4 regions of the Lysinibacillus sp. NPDC093688 genome follow, and region 4 is predicted to be linked to each of the others. Evidence: riboswitches for the same ligand, from Rfam matches in the RefSeq annotation. Region 4 holds a riboswitch; each other region holds the start of a gene.
The links. A riboswitch is a leader RNA that binds a small molecule or an ion and turns the genes downstream of it on or off. The one in region 4 is predicted to bind S-adenosylmethionine.

Region 1 (4,219 bases), on a different contig from region 4:
TCTTAATTACGATCATCGCACTGTCTATCCTTGTCCTAGGTCCGGCAAATACTGCTGCTCGAACATTTCCTAGTTATTCATTAGCACAAAGAATTTCAATCGGGAACTTTTTACAACGCATTGAAGTAATTATGGCAGCCATGTGGATTATATCAATTTATATTAGAACTTTTATGTATTTTTATGCCTCGGTGATCGGTATCGCACAAATATTTAAAATTAAAAATCATCGACCGCTCATTTTTCCACTCGGTATGATTATCCTTGGACTTTCACAAATTGTGCATCCTAATATCATTCATTCAGATATTTACAATAGAGAAACATGGCCTATGTTATCCTTCGTTTTCATGATCTTATTACCAATAGTTTTATTACTTGTCGCGATGATTCGTAAAATTAATGGTAATCAAGGAAATACAACGCAATGCAATAGTAATACACAAAATGAAAATGGTAGTACTGGCGGGAATACTACACAAAATGACAGTAGTAATAATAACGATAATTCTGCTCAGAATGCGAGTAGTAGCAATGGTGGAGATTCTTCTCAAAGTGCAGGTAGCAGCAATAACGATAGTTCTGCTCAATGTGAAAGTAACAACAATGGCGGTAATGCTTCTCAAAGTTCAAGTAATAGCAATAACGAAAACGCTTCTCAAAGTTCAAGTAATAGCAATAATGAAAACGCTTCTCAAAGTACTAATAACAGCAATGGCGGTAATTCTTCTCAAAGTACAAGTAATAGCAATAACGAAAATGCTTCTCAAAGTTCAAGTAACAGCAATAACGAAAATTCTGCTCAATGTGAAAGTAACAACAATGGCGGTAATTCTTCTCAAAGTGCGAGTAGTAGCAATAACGAAAACACTTCTCAAAGTGCAAGTAACAGCAATGGCGGTAATGCTTCTCAAAGTTCAAGTAGTAGCAATAACGAAAACACTGCTCAATGTGAAAGTAACAACAATGGCGGTAATGCTTCTCAAAGTGCGAGTAGTAGCAATAACGAAAACACTTCTGAAAGTACAAGTAGTAGTAATGGCGAAAATACTACTCAAAGTAAAAGTGAAAACGATGCCGGCAATACTACACAGAATGATAGCGATACCGGAAATACGCCAAACAGTGATAAGAATGGAAAACCGCCAGACAATTAACAGCAGTGTGGTTCATCACCAAAAGTTGTGGGTGACATTTGTTGATTGGAGTGGAGACTGGGCGACTCCTCGGGGATCAGCAATAGAGGAACGAAGGCTAAAACCATCACATCCTGTGAGAACGCCTTCATGACCAACATCGTGTTGGCCCGAGACCCTGCAGCGTAGCGGATGTTTTCTGTGCGAAAGCGTAGTGCTAACGTAGCGGCAGCAAATGTTTTATCTGTGCGAAAGCGTAGCGACAGCAACAACAAATGTTTTATCTGCGCGAAAGCGAAGCGGCAGCGACAAAGCGCCCAGTCGAAACAGAAATCAACCACACGTTATGATGATGATCCGGAATAGTAAAGTAAAAAATGATGACCCTAAAATATCAAGGTCATCATTTTTGAATGCTATTGAAGAGCATTAAATATGATATTCAATCTGATCAACAAAATCCCATTCGTATGGTGTTTCTTGGTAAACATAGTAGTTCAGCCAATTCGAGAATAATAAATGTGTATGAGCACGCCACGTATTAATCGGTTCATTTCCTGGATCATCATTTGGGAAGTAATTCACGGGTACCTCAATATCTAATCCTTTCTCAACATCACGACTATATTCATCCGCTAAAGTTGTCGCATCATATTCAAGGTGACCGGTAATCATAATATTTTTATTGTCCTTAGATTGCACAATGAAAACACCAGCATCTTCTGAATAAGATAGTAATCGTAAATCAGGATGGTTGCGTACTTCGTCAATCGATACAGATGTATAACGTGAATGTGGTGCCGTAAACGAATCACTAAAGCCCCGTACTAAATCCACTGTTAAATCCGTAATGACATGAGAATATACACCTGAGCATTTAGCAGAAAGCCCAATTTTGCCAATACCGTAATGATGGTATAACGCTGCCTGTGCACCCCAACATATATGAAGGACCGATGTTACGTTTGTTTTGGACCAATCCATAATTTCTGAAATTTCCTGCCAGTAGTTCACTTCTTCAAACGCCATTTTCTCTACTGGTGCACCCGTAATAATCATGCCATCATAGCGACGATGACGAATTTGATTGAAAGTCGTATAAAATAATTGTAAATGTGATTTACTAACATTTTTCGATTCATGAGTAGCAGTATTTAAAAATGTAATATTCACTTGTAACGGGGTATTACCTAATAAACGTAGTAATTGCAGCTCTGTTTTTTCTTTTTCAGGCATTAAGTTGAAAATTAATATATTTAATGGACGAATTTGTTGCGTTTTCGCTCTGTCCTCTTCCATAACGAAGATTTTTTCCTCACGTAAATGTTCTCCAGCTGGTAAGTTTTTTGGAATATTAATTGGCATCTTGCATTCCCCTCTCTAGTTAAAATCAATTTGGCCTTAGTCTCCATTCACAGGCCCTGCGCAAAGCTCATTAAGTCTTCTTTTTCGATAAAATTAAAAAATCCCCCTCATTCCATTTGAGATAGAATGAGAAGGATTTACCACGTTCACTCTTATCTCTCAAAGGACAGATCCTTTGCTGGAATTAGCACCTTTCTAACTTTTGTTAGAGGTTGCTGAAGCGTCATCGGGCCAAATCCCTCTACTTCTCTTGATAAGATTATTTAATTAAAAAGAATTGTAACATGAACAATTAAGAATATCAATAATACATAGAATATTTTGTTATTAACCATGCATGTCATGATGTAATTTGTTTAACACTAATATTGAAGCAAACTAAGTTTACATCATTAAATTTGATGGTAAACATGCTGTACTTATGTTAACATATACCTTTAGTAACAGAGAGGAACGTGAATAGTTTGATTAAAATTGATTTTCCAAAACCAGATTTAGTAATTCGTCAACGCGAACAAGATTTAAAGCCAGGTGATGTACCAATCACACCGTACCATGGTTTTATTGATTTCCATAAAATCACACGTGAAAATGGCGGCATTTTCTTATTCTACAATGAAGAGAACGAGCTATTATTTGTCGGTAAAGCACGTAAAATTCGTCAACGTATTAAAAAGCATTTTGAGGACAATGTTTCACCGATGAAAAATCATCGTGATGAAATTTTCAAAATTGAAGTGTATGAAGTGGAAGATGCTATGGAACGTGAAATTTACGAAACATACGCGATCAATTCATTCCGCGCTAAATACAATGTTGATAAAGTTTTTTATTAAGATAAAAAATACTATTTAACAAAAAATAAGAATCTGCTCGCCATCTGTAATGTACATGATGGCTTGTAGATTCTTTTTTATGTTTTTATTCTACAAAAAAGGCTTTACGTTCTTTAGTAATCCATTCTCCAAGCTCTTTATCATCGCGCTTTAACAGTCGATTGACAAGCACGTCATGCCAAATATAATCCTCTAATAAATAGATATGCACCGGGTCATTTGTAATAAAAGCCGTTTCTTGATTGGACGGTGAGTGACCATAAATCATCTCTTGACCATCTACAGATAGAATAAACCAATGGGGCGTAGAAGCATTCCTCGTATATTGAGTAATGCGATGCTGGTCAACGGATACAATATTTTCATCCACATAGATTGTAATTCCATGAACCGGAATGTGCTGAGCGACCTCATGTAAATCTTCTCGCAATTCTTCATACATATCTTCCCACATTGATAAAAGTACTTTTTTCTCCGCTTTTTTTAATAACGACTGACAATAATTGACGATTGCCTCTTTTCCTTTTAACGTGACAACCTTATGCTCCGTTTCCTGCTCTTTTACCTCTAATTTTTCTAATTGATCACTAATCGACGTGAAATTCGATTGCCAACGCTGCTGAATTTGTTGTAAAAACACAGCGACAGGAATAGAAGAGTATGTCGTTTGATCTGCGGTTTCCTCTTTCATTACTAACCCTTTTTCAACAAGTACATTTAGTATGTCATATATTCTTGCACGTGGGATACCGGAGTTTTTACTTACTTGATAGGCGCTAACATGGCTATTTTGTACGAGTGCCGTATAGGCCTTTGCCTCATATTCTGTGAATCCCAGTTCTTTTAATTGGGCGATTAATAATTCCATCGAATCCCTCCATT
Region 2 (4,219 bases), on a different contig from region 4:
GAGAAAATTGTAATAAATTCATAACACTCATAATGTTGTCTCTATTGAGTTATTATAAAGCTAACTATTAAAAATTATTACGTTTTAGGTGGGATGGATTTATGGCGCATCACGTGCAATCTCTTATTGAACATTATGGATATTTTGGCATCATTCTTATCCTGGTTGGAGGGATTGTCGGGCTGCCACTTCCTGATGAAATATTTTTAACATATGTAGGGTATAGTGTATATCGTGAAACTCTTTCACATATTCCAGCTTTAATCAGCGCTATGGTAGGTGCAGCTGGGGGAATTACCTTGAGCTACTATATAGGCTATAAATTCGGGCTCCCCTTATTACAAAAATACGGTTCGAAAATCCATATAACTGAACAGAAAATTGATTTTACGAAAAAGTTATTTGAAAAAATTGGACCAATATTATTATTAATAGGGTTTTTTATTCCTGGTGTGCGTCATCTTACTGCATATATTGCGGCTATTAATAATTACCCTTATAAAAAATTCGCTTTCTTTGCTTATGCGGGAGCAACTATATGGACATTTACTTTTATTACCTTAGGAACGGTGCTTGGAGAGAAATGGCATTATGTTGGGGTATATTTATCCCGCTACAGTATTTATCTTATAGTATTGTTCATAATAATTATGTTGATCGTTTATTTTATTTTCAAAAGAAAGAATTCACCTAAATAAAATAAATTTATGGAAGGTCTGATTCAATATTTATTGAATCAGACCTTAACTTGTCGAGAATAATTTAAATAAAGTGTATCAAAAAACAAAGGTTGATTTTCACTCCGAGCTGGCGCTTTCCGCGGGCTTGGCTTCAATCTCCTCGTCACTCCGTTCCTGCGGGGCTTTCAGCGCAAGCTCATCCCGCAGGAGTCGCCACTCTCCGCGAAAATCAACAGTTCCTCATCATAGAATGAGTCGACAAGCGAAACAAAATAGTATTATAGCTATGGTTAAAATACTATACAAGGCAAGCCTCACCACATAGACTTCTCGAGTAAAACAAGATTAGATGCTCTTCATAAAATGCTAAATGGCAAAGTCTGTCGATTAAATTACCATACAGCTCTGTGCAAAACAAAGTGGTGTTTGTCTACATTTCAAATCGGACCTATTGCTATATTAAGGCAATATAGCAAATGAACGGACAGGGAATCCAGATGCTTTTTCAGGCTTTGGCACAATATTGAATATAACGGCGCCTTTTGGAGGTAGCTTATCTAAATTGGTCATAAGCTCGATTTGGTAAGTATCTTGCTCTAGTACAAAATATTCTCCGTCTAACTTTCCGTTTTTACGAAAATCTGCTGCTGAATCCGTATCAAAAGTTTCGTGGCCAATAGCACTTACTTTTCGTTCGTTGAATAAAAATTGCAACGCTTCTAATCCCCAGCCAGGAATATGATTATTGCCTTCAGCATCTTTGTTGCTGAAAGACTCTTTATCTGGCCATCGTTTACTCCAATCAGTACGCAGCGCAACAAAGGTACCGGCTTCAATTTCTCCATATTCAACTTCAAAGTTAAGAATATCTTGAACACTTAATGTGTAATCGTTATTAATTTCGGCATCCTTCGATTTATCAATAACGATTAGTGGTAGCACTAGTTCTTTTAGTTCCAATTCCTCTAAATAGCGTGTTTCTCGCACGAAATGGATAGGTGGGTCGATATGTGTTCCGTATTGCCCAGGGAAAGTAAATTGCTGTGCAAAGAAGCCATCATCATGGGAAAATAATGTTTCAAATTTTGCATCATCAAACATAAAGAAGTGTGGAGAACTTGGACCAAATGTATGCGTTAAATCGACCCATTCTTTTGATTTCAATAATTTAATTGCTTGTAAAAGTTCGTTTGCCATAATATTTCCCTGCTTTCTATTCATATTTTGGGTGCTATTCTTTGCGTATCATTCGCGTTAAATAGCAAATAAAAAAGAGTCCTCCTTGTAGAAGAAGACTCTTGTGCAAAGCAACTGCAGTAAGTCTTCTCATCTTCAAGGCTAAATTATGCCATTTGGAATTAGCACCATACCTATAGGCTGGTTGCTGAGACTTCATAGGGCCAATCCCTCCATCTCTCTTGATAAGAAAATGCGATATAAGAATTTTCAGAAATAAAGTTTACACACACTTTAGTATATTTGTTTATAGTTTACAAGTTCAATAGGGATACAAGGTTAAAAATTTAATATTCCAGAGCCTCTCTATAAAATCATTGCTTTAAATATTTTTTGTACACCTAGTGGAATAAGAGCTTGATTTGTATTCCTTACATCTATTTTGAGTACATTTTCTTTGTGAAAACTTTTTAAATAATTGTCGTCAATAGCTTTCAAATGCACATTTTCAACAAGTAAACGTTGGATTAAAGTATTTACATGTAATTTTTGAGGAATTACCATGTGTAGTTTAGTATCAAGTGAGCTTGGACGTGTATAGTCGATATTTGAAGAACCGGCTAATTTTTGAACCTCTTCATGTAAAATAGCTGATTTTTTTGCAGACTTTTGTGAAAGCATCCTACTGTGAGAATGAAACATTCCACTCTTTAAGTATAGCTCCAAGGCCCCTTGTGTTATCAGGCTTGTATCGTAATCAATTACTCTTTTTAAAGCTATAAAATTATTTAAAATTGGATCAGGAAGTACAGTAATCCCAACTCGTAATCCTGGAAAGATAATTTTAGAAAAGCTTTTTAGATAAATAACACGGTTACTTACATCATACGCAAACATGGGGTCGGCTTTTGTATTTAGATCAAAATCGGCTAAATAATCATCTTCAACAATATAGACATTATATTTCTTTGCTAAAGCTATTATATTTAATTTTTCCTTCTTACTAAAAGAAGTCCCTAACGGATTATGGAACCTTGGCATAGTATAGAAAAACTTTATACGATTTTCAGCAAAATTATTTTCTAGTTGCTGCAGGTTAATACCATTTGCATCTCTTTTTATTCCAATACATTTGACGTCAGTCGTTTCAAGTAAGCGATTAAAGAGGTGGTATGTTGGCTGCTCGACTAGAATTGTATCTCCTTCATTTGGAAAAGGAATTGATGTCAATATATAAAGTGCTTGCTGAGTGCCAGTTGTAATCACAATATTTTCTTTATTAGCAAACACCTGATATTGCTCAAGTAACTTCTTTACCTCTAAAATCAATGACTCTAACCCGTGTACTGTCATCCCATAAGAGAAAAGCCCACCTTGTTGAATTTCAATTGCTTGATTTAAGCAATGTTGAAATTCTGTGTAAGGGAACATTGTTTTTTCTGGGGTAGCTGTGGCAAAGTCAATAATATTCGTTACCTCAGTGCTTTGATAATTTGATGTAGACAATACATAAAATCCACTCTTTGGAATGGAGAAAATTAGGTGCTGGTATTTTAATACGCTTAATGCCTTTAGGACAGTTTCTGAACTGCAATCGTAACGGTTTTTTAATTCACGAATAGAAGGCAATTTTGCCCCTTCTATTAAAGTTCCTTGCTCAATTTCATAAAGTATATCTGCAACAATTTGTTGATATTTCAGCATTTATATACCCCTTTACCGGTACAGATTTGTTTTATTGTCATTGTATAGAATAACGAACAACCATACAATGATGTTGGTTAAAGAATGAAGAAAGGAATGGGGTAAATATGAAAATTTTTGTAACAGGCGCAACTGGTGTAATTGGAAAAAGTCTTATAGCAGCTTTAGTTGAAAAAGGCTATATAGTTGGAGGAATGACAACAAGTGATTCTAAAATTGAAGTATTACAAGCATTAGGCGCTACGGCATACGTTGGAAATATACTTGAAAAGGAGCAAGTTGAGGCAATTATACAGGATTTTCAACCAAACATTATTATCCATCAGGTCACGGCGCTTCAGCACGGACGAGTAGAGGACAATGCTAAAGTGAGGGCAATTGGAACTCGCCATTTAGTTGAAGCTGCGAAAAAGACAAATAGTAAACGACTTATTGCCCAAAGTATTGCATGGGCATATGAACCGGGCGACACAATTGCCATTGAAGAAACCCCTTTAGACGTAAATGCAATAGGCAGAAGGAAGATTACAATAGACGGAATAGTAGCATTGGAGAGTGCTATTCAAGAAATCCCAGACTCTGTTATTTTAAGGTACGGTTCACTTTACGGACCAGGTACTTGGTATGATTCACAAGGCTTAATTGCACAACAATATCTC
Region 3 (4,219 bases), on a different contig from region 4:
GAATTGTTTCAACATCAGTTAATTTACCATCAATTGCAGCGCGCACCATTGTACGAGTGTAAGAAAGCTTCATACGGCTACCAGTACCATATTCGCCACCAGTCCAACCAGTGTTCACTAAGAATACTTGTGCACCATGCTCGTCAATTTTTTGACCTAACATTTCAGCATAAACTGTTGCTGGAAGTGGAAGGAATGGAGAACCGAAGCAAGTTGAGAATACTGGTTCTGGCTCTGTTACACCACGTTCTGTACCAGCAAGTTTAGATGTGAAACCGCTTAGGAAGTGGTACATTGCTTGCTCTTTTGTTAATTTACTGATTGGAGGTAATACACCAAATGCATCAGCTGTTAAGAAGATGATTGTTTTTGGGTGACCTGCAACAGATGGATCAACAATATTTTCAATGTATTGAATTGGGTAAGCTACACGTGTATTTTCTGTTAATGAACCGTCATCATAGTCACAAACTCGAGTTTCTGGATCAACAGCTACGTTTTCTAAAACAGAACCGAAGCGGATTGCGTTGTAGATTTCTGGTTCGTTTTCAGCAGAAAGGTTAATTGTTTTTGCGTAGCAACCGCCCTCAATGTTGAATACACCGTTATCAGACCAACCGTGTTCATCGTCACCGATAAGTTTACGGTCAGGATCCGCTGATAAAGTAGTTTTACCAGTACCAGATAAACCGAAGAATAATGCAACATCACCAGCTTCACCAACGTTAGATGAGCAGTGCATTGAAAGGATGCCTTGTTGTGGTAATAAGTAGTTCATAATACCGAAAATAGACTTTTTGATTTCACCAGCGTATTCAGTACCACCGATTAGGATAATTTTCTTTTCAAGTGATACAATGATGAATGTTTCAGAAGCAGTGCCATCAACGGCAGGGTCTGCTTTAAAATTAGGAGCTGAGATAACTGTGAAGTCAGCAACATGAGAAGCTAATTCTTCTTTAGTTGGACGGATAAATAATTGATGAGCGAACAGATTGTGCCAAGCATATTCATTGATTACTTGGATGCTTAATTGAGAATCTTTGTCAGCACCAGCAAAGCCTTTGAATACGAATAATTCGTCACGTTCTTTTAAATATTTTACTACTTTTACATATAAGTTATCGAACACTTCAGAAGAAATTGGTCGGTTAACTTTTCCCCAGTCAATTTTATCTTTTGTGCTCTCTTCTTCTACCGTATATTTATCTTTAGGTGAACGACCAGTGTATTTGCCAGTTTCTGCACGAACTGCGCCATCTACTGTTAACATAGCTTCACCACGAGAAGTAGCTTTTTCAGCTAATTGTGGTACTGAAAGTTGAACATTAATGTTACTGCCGCTTAATAATTCCTTCAGTTCGTTTGCAATTTCTACTGAATTCATCGATTAAATACCATCCTTTTTTATAGTATTCCCTTGAGTCTGAGGGAGATTTTCTTAATTTCAAAAATAGTATAACACAATTGGTTTAATAATCTATACTAATTAAGAAATTATTTTTCAGATTTTATTACTTTTCAAGAAAACGACAAAAAGTAAATTAATTCGTTTTAATAATGCTTTTTACCCTATTTATAATAAGTGATCAGACAATCACTTTCGACACAGCAAAATTGTGTTTAGAAGCTTTTGGCTAACATGAGGTTCGCACAGGATGTGAAGTTTTAGCTTGTTTTTTATTCGTTGGAGCTTGTCTTCGATTGAATAGGGGCTACAATCATATTCATCCACCACATGTTCTGTAGCTGACGCTTTGCTTTCGCTACAAAATGTGCTGTAAAGGGATACACATATGTTAACACATGATGTGAGGTGGAGAGTAGGGATTATTTTGTTTAAATTTACAGCATAATCCAAATAAGTTTCATTATAATTCCATAATATCTTATATGAATACAATCAATTGTGCCTCGGCATAGTTGGATCCGGAATCGGCTTTGTTCTTAAGCCTGCGGATGTTTTTTTGTGCGAAAGCTAAGCGACAGCAACACGGTTTTATCTGTGCGAAAGCGAAGCGACAGCAACAACAACAACAACAACACGAGGGCCGACACGATGTCGGTCATTTCGGTAATGCCACAGGGCGTGGCGTTCTTAGACTGAGTTCCTCTATTTTAGCGGGTGTTTGGGCACTCGCTGAAAGAAGTTAAAAATATTTGACAACGTTCGACCTTTTACGTATTATGAGATATTGAACGGATACTCTTATCCCGAGCTGGTGGAGGGTCAGGCCCTATGAAACCCGGCAACCTGCATGAACTATTTCACGACATGCGCTGGTGCCAATCTGATGCAAGGGGAAACCCCTTGAACGATAAGAGTGAAAGGTTACGAAGTCATTATTCCTTTCCTCATGTTAAGTAAGCGTGAGAAAAGGATTTTTTTATTGTTAAAAACGAATGTAAAGGTAAGTATATAGTCCTTTCCTTATTATAATGACGGATCTTTCGAAAACCTCGTGTTAAAAGCAGTAGTTGTTTTTTGTGCGAAAGTGAAACGACAGCAACAGTTGTTTTTTGTGCGAAAGTGAAACGACAGCAACAGCTACAACAACGGCTTTAGAGTTCAATCTATAGGAGCGGGCTTGACATGGGTAATGAGTACCGTATTAATTCACAAATATTATTTGTAAAAGTAATAGGAGGAAAACCAAATGACAAACCGTCGATTGTTTACATCAGAGAGTGTAACAGAAGGACATCCAGACAAAATTTGTGATCAAATCTCGGATGCCATTTTAGATGCTATTTTAACAGAAGATCCAAACGCACGTGTAGCGTGTGAAACAACAGTAACTACTGGCTTAGTATTAGTAGCAGGAGAAATTACTACTTCTACTTATGTAGACATTAAAGGTATCGTTCGTGATACTGTAGCAGAAATCGGTTATACACGTGGGAAATATGGCTTTGATGCTGAAAACTTAGCAGTACTTGTTGCTATTGGTGAGCAATCACCTGATATTGCTCAAGGTGTTGACCAAGCATTAGAGGCGCGTGAAGGCTCTATGACAGACGCTGACATTGAAGCAATTGGCGCAGGTGACCAAGGTTTAATGTTCGGTTATGCATGTAACGAAACACCAGAGCTTATGCCATTACCAATTAGTTTAGCGCATAAATTGGCTCGTCGTTTAACGGAAGTACGCAAATCTGGTGAACTAGCATATTTACGTCCAGACGGAAAAACACAAGTAACAATTGAGTATGATGAAAACAATGTACCAGTGCGTGTTGATACGATTGTCATTTCTACACAGCATGACGAAGAAGCTACACTTGAGCAAATTCAAGCAGACTTAAAAGAATTCGTTATTGCCCCAGTTGTTCCAAGTGAATTATTAGATGCCGAGACTAAATATTTCATCAACCCAACTGGCCGATTCGTAATTGGTGGTCCAAAAGGAGACGCTGGTCTAACTGGACGTAAAATCATCGTTGATACATACGGTGGCTATGCACGTCATGGTGGAGGTGCTTTCTCTGGTAAGGATGCAACTAAGGTAGACCGTTCAGCGGCATATGCAGCACGCTATGTGGCGAAAAATATCGTAGCAGCTGGTTTAGCAGATCGCGCTGAAGTACAACTAGCTTATGCGATTGGTGTTGCTCAACCCGTATCTATTGCTGTTGATACATTCGGGACAGGAAAAGTTACGGAAAGTGAAATTGTAAAATGGGTACGTGAGCTATTTGACCTACGCCCAGCGGGGATTATTAAAATGCTTGACCTACGTCGCCCAATTTATAAGCAAACTGCAGCATATGGTCACTTCGGTCGTACAGACTTAAATGTACCTTGGGAACAAACAGACAAAGCTGACGCATTACAAGAAAAAGCAGGTTTATAAACTATTCAGCTAAAGTAATAAAGTAGCTGAAAAAATATTTTAAGATACTATTACAGAAAGGGGCTCAACATGTTAAGGCCCCTTTCGTTGTTTTTAACGAAAAAAATAAGCTCCTTATCATAATCGTGTATGGCTCGGTTGTCCAAGCAAACGTGGAGCTGCTTTGATTTAGTTGAAATAACTATTTATTTTTTGGTTGAAGAGATTTATAGTATTGACCTTTTTCTACATATTCACGTATGATGCGTTCCATATCTTCTTTATCTTCATCGTTTAATTCTCTTACAACTTTTGCGGGACGCCCCAATGCTAAGCTATTTGGAGGAATGACTTTGCCTGGAGGTACAAGGCTACCCGCACCAATG
Region 4 (4,219 bases):
ATGGGCCAAGTTCCGCAAGCTGTTTTTTGATTACTTCTCGGCCACCTTCGATATTACTTGTTTCAGGCTTAATTAGTGTAATCATAATGAAAAATAGAGCCACTGACATGATGATGGAGAAGGGGGCAGCATAAAGCAACCAAGCACCCCAAGAAATATCCACACCAAATTGTTCTTTAATGAAATTTAAAGCGACCATATTTTGAGCTGCTGCCGTTTTAATACCGATATTCCAAATGGAGACAGCTTGCACAGAGGTAATGACAAGTAAAGCAGCAAGTCGACTATCACGTGGTAAACCAAATGCCGCTACCATTCCAAGTAGTATTGGTACAACTGCGCCTGCACGTGCAGTAGCAGAAGGGACGAAGAATGCGAGTGCAATAGATACTAAAATAGCACCGAAGACAATGGCTTTCGTTTTTGTCCCTACTAGTGAAAGAATCCATAGCGCAAGACGTTTATGTAAATTGGTAATTTGCATGGCTGCCGCTAGGAAAAGAGCTGCGGCTACTAGTGCAACTGCTGAATTACTAAATCCACTTAATGCTAATTTTAATGCATCTGATGTTCCTAGCTCTCTCGTTGGATCTTCCATTGACGGAGCTAATCCTAGTAAAACTGTAACGAGAGCAATAATCATGGCAGAGCTAACGGGATAGGATACTGCTTCTGTAACCCAAAGAATGACCGCGAAAGCTAAAATAGCCAAGGCCCGTTGTCCAGCTACAGGTAAATCGCCGTTGCTCGGTAAAAAAGTTATGATGATTAGTGAAGCGAAGGCTAATGCGATCCAGAGTGGTTTCAAATTACGTTTCGGTTTTGCTTGTTCGGAAGTAGACATACTTTCTCATCCTTTCTAACATTTTCTATAACATCGACTAGTAAAATGCTTTATTAAGAAAGTAAATTGTCTATTTATTGTAAAAAAAGCTAGTGTGTTCAAATGCTCTCTAGTTATAGCGATAATGGGCAGTTACGAGAAAATACGCGGTCATAGAAAAGACAATAATATCCAAAAGATATTAGTTTTTCTTTTTGAATGCAGAAGTAACTTTAGGTTCAGTTCCTAGCATCAATCGTTTAATATTTTCGATATGCAAAATGATGGCTATACCAAAAAGAAATAAGGCTATAATCGTTGGGCCGACCCCAGGAATCCATAAATATGTGGCTGTACAAAAAACGAGATAAAATTCAAGTACACCGACAATTAAAAAGCTCGTCACGAAAGAAAAAATAACAAATAAAATGAGTGCAAATAAGCCAACTTTCCAATCAATCGCAAGTAATATCCCGATAATTGAAGCAGTTCCTTTGCCGCCATTGAAGCCCATATAAAATGGGAAATTATGACCTAGAATGACACCGGCTGCTACGATATAGATAAAGAGCCAAACTTGTACTTCAGTTAATTGTGTTATATCAGCAAGATAGACATGTGCACCGATTATAGCTGCAACACCTTTACCGATATCGATAAGTGCAACTAATATACCGTATTTCCATCCGAGGGAGAGTGTTGCGTTGGAGGCACCTGCATTGCCATATCCAGCCTTTTTTAAATCTACCCCGGATAAAAACTGAGCAACTTTAGAGCCGTGAACACAGCCAATCAAATAACCAACAAGAAGAAAAATGATAACCGCTTTTAACATAAAAGTCCTCCTTTCTAAATAATAAGCTCATCACCAAAAGTTAGGGATGACATCTTTGTATATAAGTTGATTGGAGTGGAGACTGGGCGACTCCTCGGGGGTCAGCGATAGGGGAACGAAGGCTAAAACCATCACATCCTGTGATAACGCCTTCGTGACCAACATCGGTGCTGCTGCCGCTTCGTTAGCACTACGCTTTCGCGCAGAAAACATCTGTTGGCCCGAGACCCTGGAGCGAGCAAGTAGAGGAACGAAGGCTAAAAGCATCACGTCCTGTGATAACGCCTTCGTGACCAACATCCTGTTGCCCCAAGCGGCTCATCGGACGCCCCCAGGAAAGCGCCCAGTCGGAACGTAAATCAACCCCACTTTTTGATGAGAAACTAGTAAACATTAAAATAATGTATGCGTTCGTTTTACGTAAAAAAGCAGACAGAAGTTTCGGAAAAAATAAAATTTTAGTGTTGACAGAGAAAAAGTCTATGTTTATACTTTGTAACAACGATGGAAATTGAATCTCATACTCTTATCAAGAGCGGCGGAGGGATAGGCCCTATGATGCCCGGCAACCAGTAAGTGACGAACTTGCTAAGGTGCTAATTCCTACAGATTCTTACTTGGATCTGGCAGATAAGGGGAGGAAAACTTGCACCCGCAACCCTCTTCTTAGCTGAAGAGGGTTTTTGTTTTCTACTGAAAAAATCCTCCTCATCTCCGGTACCATCGTAAAAAAATAACCATATGGAGGTATACAATGACAAATTTTAAACCAGAAACATTGCTGTTACACGGTGGCCAAGAGCCAGACCCGGTAACAGGATCTCGTACAGTACCAGTATATCGCTCAACGGCATTCGTTTTTAAAGACACTGCTCATGCGCAACGTCTTTTTGCCTTAGAGGAAGCTGGCAATATTTATACACGAATTACAAACCCAACTGTAGATGTTTTTGAAAAACGCGTCGCTTTATTAGAAGGCGGTACAGCAGCGGTAGCACTTTCATCTGGTGCAGCAGCTATTGCATTTTCAATTTTAAATCTTGCAGGGGCAGGTGATGAAATTGTTGCTGGTAGCTCTTTGTACGGAGGTACTTATAATTTATTCGCCAACACACTACCAAACTACGGTATTAAAACAATTTTTGTAGATGAAACAAATCCAGAAAATTTCAAAGCAGCTATTACGGATAAAACAAAAGCAGTGTTCGCTGAAGTTTACGGTAACCCAAGTTTGAAAGTGCTAGACATTGAAGCAGTAGCGAATATAGCACATGAAAACGGCTTGCCATTAATTATTGATAGCACATTTGCTTCACCATATGGCTCTACACCAATTGACTTCGGTGCAGATATCGTTGTTCATTCCGCAACGAAATGGATCGGCGGCCATGGTACAACTTTAGGTGGCGTTGTAGTAGATGCAGGGAAGTTTGATTGGACTCGCGGACGCTTCCCAGGCTTTACGGAGCCAGATGCTTCTTATCACGGTTTGCGTTATGGTATCGATACAGCAGCGGCTGCATTTGCCACAAAACTGCGAGTGCAATTGCTACGCGACTTTGGACCAACATTAAGTGCAGATGCAGCATTTAATTTATTACAAGGTTTAGAAACGCTTCATTTGCGTATTCCTAAACACAATGAAAATGCATTGGCGGTAGCTGAATATTTACGAAACCACCCATCTGTGGAATATGTAAATTACAATGGCTTAGAAGATTTCCCAACTCATGAGTTAGCTAAAAAATATTTGAGAAATGGCTTCGGTTCAGTGCTTACATTTGGCATTAAAGGTGGACGAGAAGCAGGGCGTAAATTGATCGATAGTGTGAAATTATTCTCGCACGTAGCAAATGTAGGGGATGCCAAATCATTAATTATCCATCCAGCATCTACTACACATCAGCAACTATCAGCTGAAGAGCTAATCCAAACTGGCGTAACCGAGTCGCTCATTCGCTTATCCATCGGTTTAGAGGCAGTAGAGGACATTATTGGAGATTTAGAACAAGCTATTGAACAAGTAACAGCTTCACAACAACAAGTAGAAGCCTAATAAAAAAACACATTGGCTAATGTTGTAGCGTTTACGTATTTTCTCATTCGATAGGCCTCATTTGGTAATGCGTAAAACGTTGCTACATCATCCGCTTGCCTCATTTGGTAAGGGTAACTAAAATTCTTCGGAAGTAATACCTAGTAATTTGATAAGTATTATTGACTTGTTTAATTCCTTGTTTTATACTAGGAAATAAGAAAAGCGTTCGACATTTAGTTTTCATAAGTGCTCCCCCACTTTTGAAATATATGAAGCGGAGTAGTTGCTCAGTCAGTAACTACTCTTATCTACCAAAACTGATGATAAAGGAGTGTTTTAAATGGGAAATGTGTATAGTGCGCAAAACATTGCATCTTATCTTATTTATGAGTTAAATGAAGGTCATGTGTTTGTGAACAACATGTCCATTCAAAACATACTTGCGTCAGTTGAGAGTAAATGGCAAGAGATCTTTGGACATTCAGCTTTTAAGGAAATTCTTTATGTCAAAGAGGAAGGCTAT

Region 1: it holds a riboswitch for S-adenosylmethionine, as region 4 does, so the genes downstream of both, metA (homoserine O-acetyltransferase MetA) here and ACQKN2_RS23875 (O-acetylhomoserine aminocarboxypropyltransferase/cysteine synthase family protein) in region 4, are expected to answer to the same signal.
Region 2: it holds a riboswitch for S-adenosylmethionine, as region 4 does, so the genes downstream of both, ACQKN2_RS04115 (cyclase family protein) here and ACQKN2_RS23875 (O-acetylhomoserine aminocarboxypropyltransferase/cysteine synthase family protein) in region 4, are expected to answer to the same signal.
Region 3: it holds a riboswitch for S-adenosylmethionine, as region 4 does, so the genes downstream of both, metK (methionine adenosyltransferase) here and ACQKN2_RS23875 (O-acetylhomoserine aminocarboxypropyltransferase/cysteine synthase family protein) in region 4, are expected to answer to the same signal.

Annotation. Positions count from the first base shown of each region.
Region 1 is NZ_JBNNUX010000004.1:190,970-195,188, forward strand. It holds gene ACQKN2_RS05775 (GerAB/ArcD/ProY family transporter) at 1-1,157, shown strand, start outside; gene metA (homoserine O-acetyltransferase MetA) at 1,566-2,501, opposite strand; SAM riboswitch class I at 2,651-2,761, opposite strand; gene ACQKN2_RS05785 (nucleotide excision repair endonuclease) at 2,966-3,337, shown strand; gene ACQKN2_RS05790 (TrmB family transcriptional regulator) at 3,423-4,205, opposite strand.
Region 2 is NZ_JBNNUX010000003.1:87,309-91,527, forward strand. It holds gene ACQKN2_RS04110 (DedA family protein) at 102-698, shown strand; gene ACQKN2_RS04115 (cyclase family protein) at 1,140-1,877, opposite strand; SAM riboswitch class I at 2,004-2,108, opposite strand; gene ACQKN2_RS04120 (PLP-dependent aminotransferase family protein) at 2,223-3,560, opposite strand; gene ACQKN2_RS04125 (NAD-dependent epimerase/dehydratase family protein) at 3,668-4,219, shown strand, end outside.
Region 3 is NZ_JBNNUX010000008.1:128,775-132,993, reverse strand. It holds gene pckA (phosphoenolpyruvate carboxykinase (ATP)) at 1-1,387, opposite strand, end outside; gene ACQKN2_RS09235 (hypothetical protein) at 1,960-2,154, shown strand; SAM riboswitch class I at 2,207-2,325, shown strand; gene metK (methionine adenosyltransferase) at 2,658-3,854, shown strand; gene ACQKN2_RS09225 (gamma carbonic anhydrase family protein) at 4,036-4,219, opposite strand, start outside.
Region 4 is NZ_JBNNUX010000060.1:2,780-6,998, reverse strand. It holds gene ACQKN2_RS23885 (DASS family sodium-coupled anion symporter) at 1-844, opposite strand, end outside; gene ACQKN2_RS23880 (glycerol-3-phosphate acyltransferase) at 1,026-1,658, opposite strand; SAM riboswitch class I at 2,182-2,295, shown strand; gene ACQKN2_RS23875 (O-acetylhomoserine aminocarboxypropyltransferase/cysteine synthase family protein) at 2,413-3,714, shown strand; gene ACQKN2_RS23870 (hypothetical protein) at 4,037-4,219, shown strand, end outside.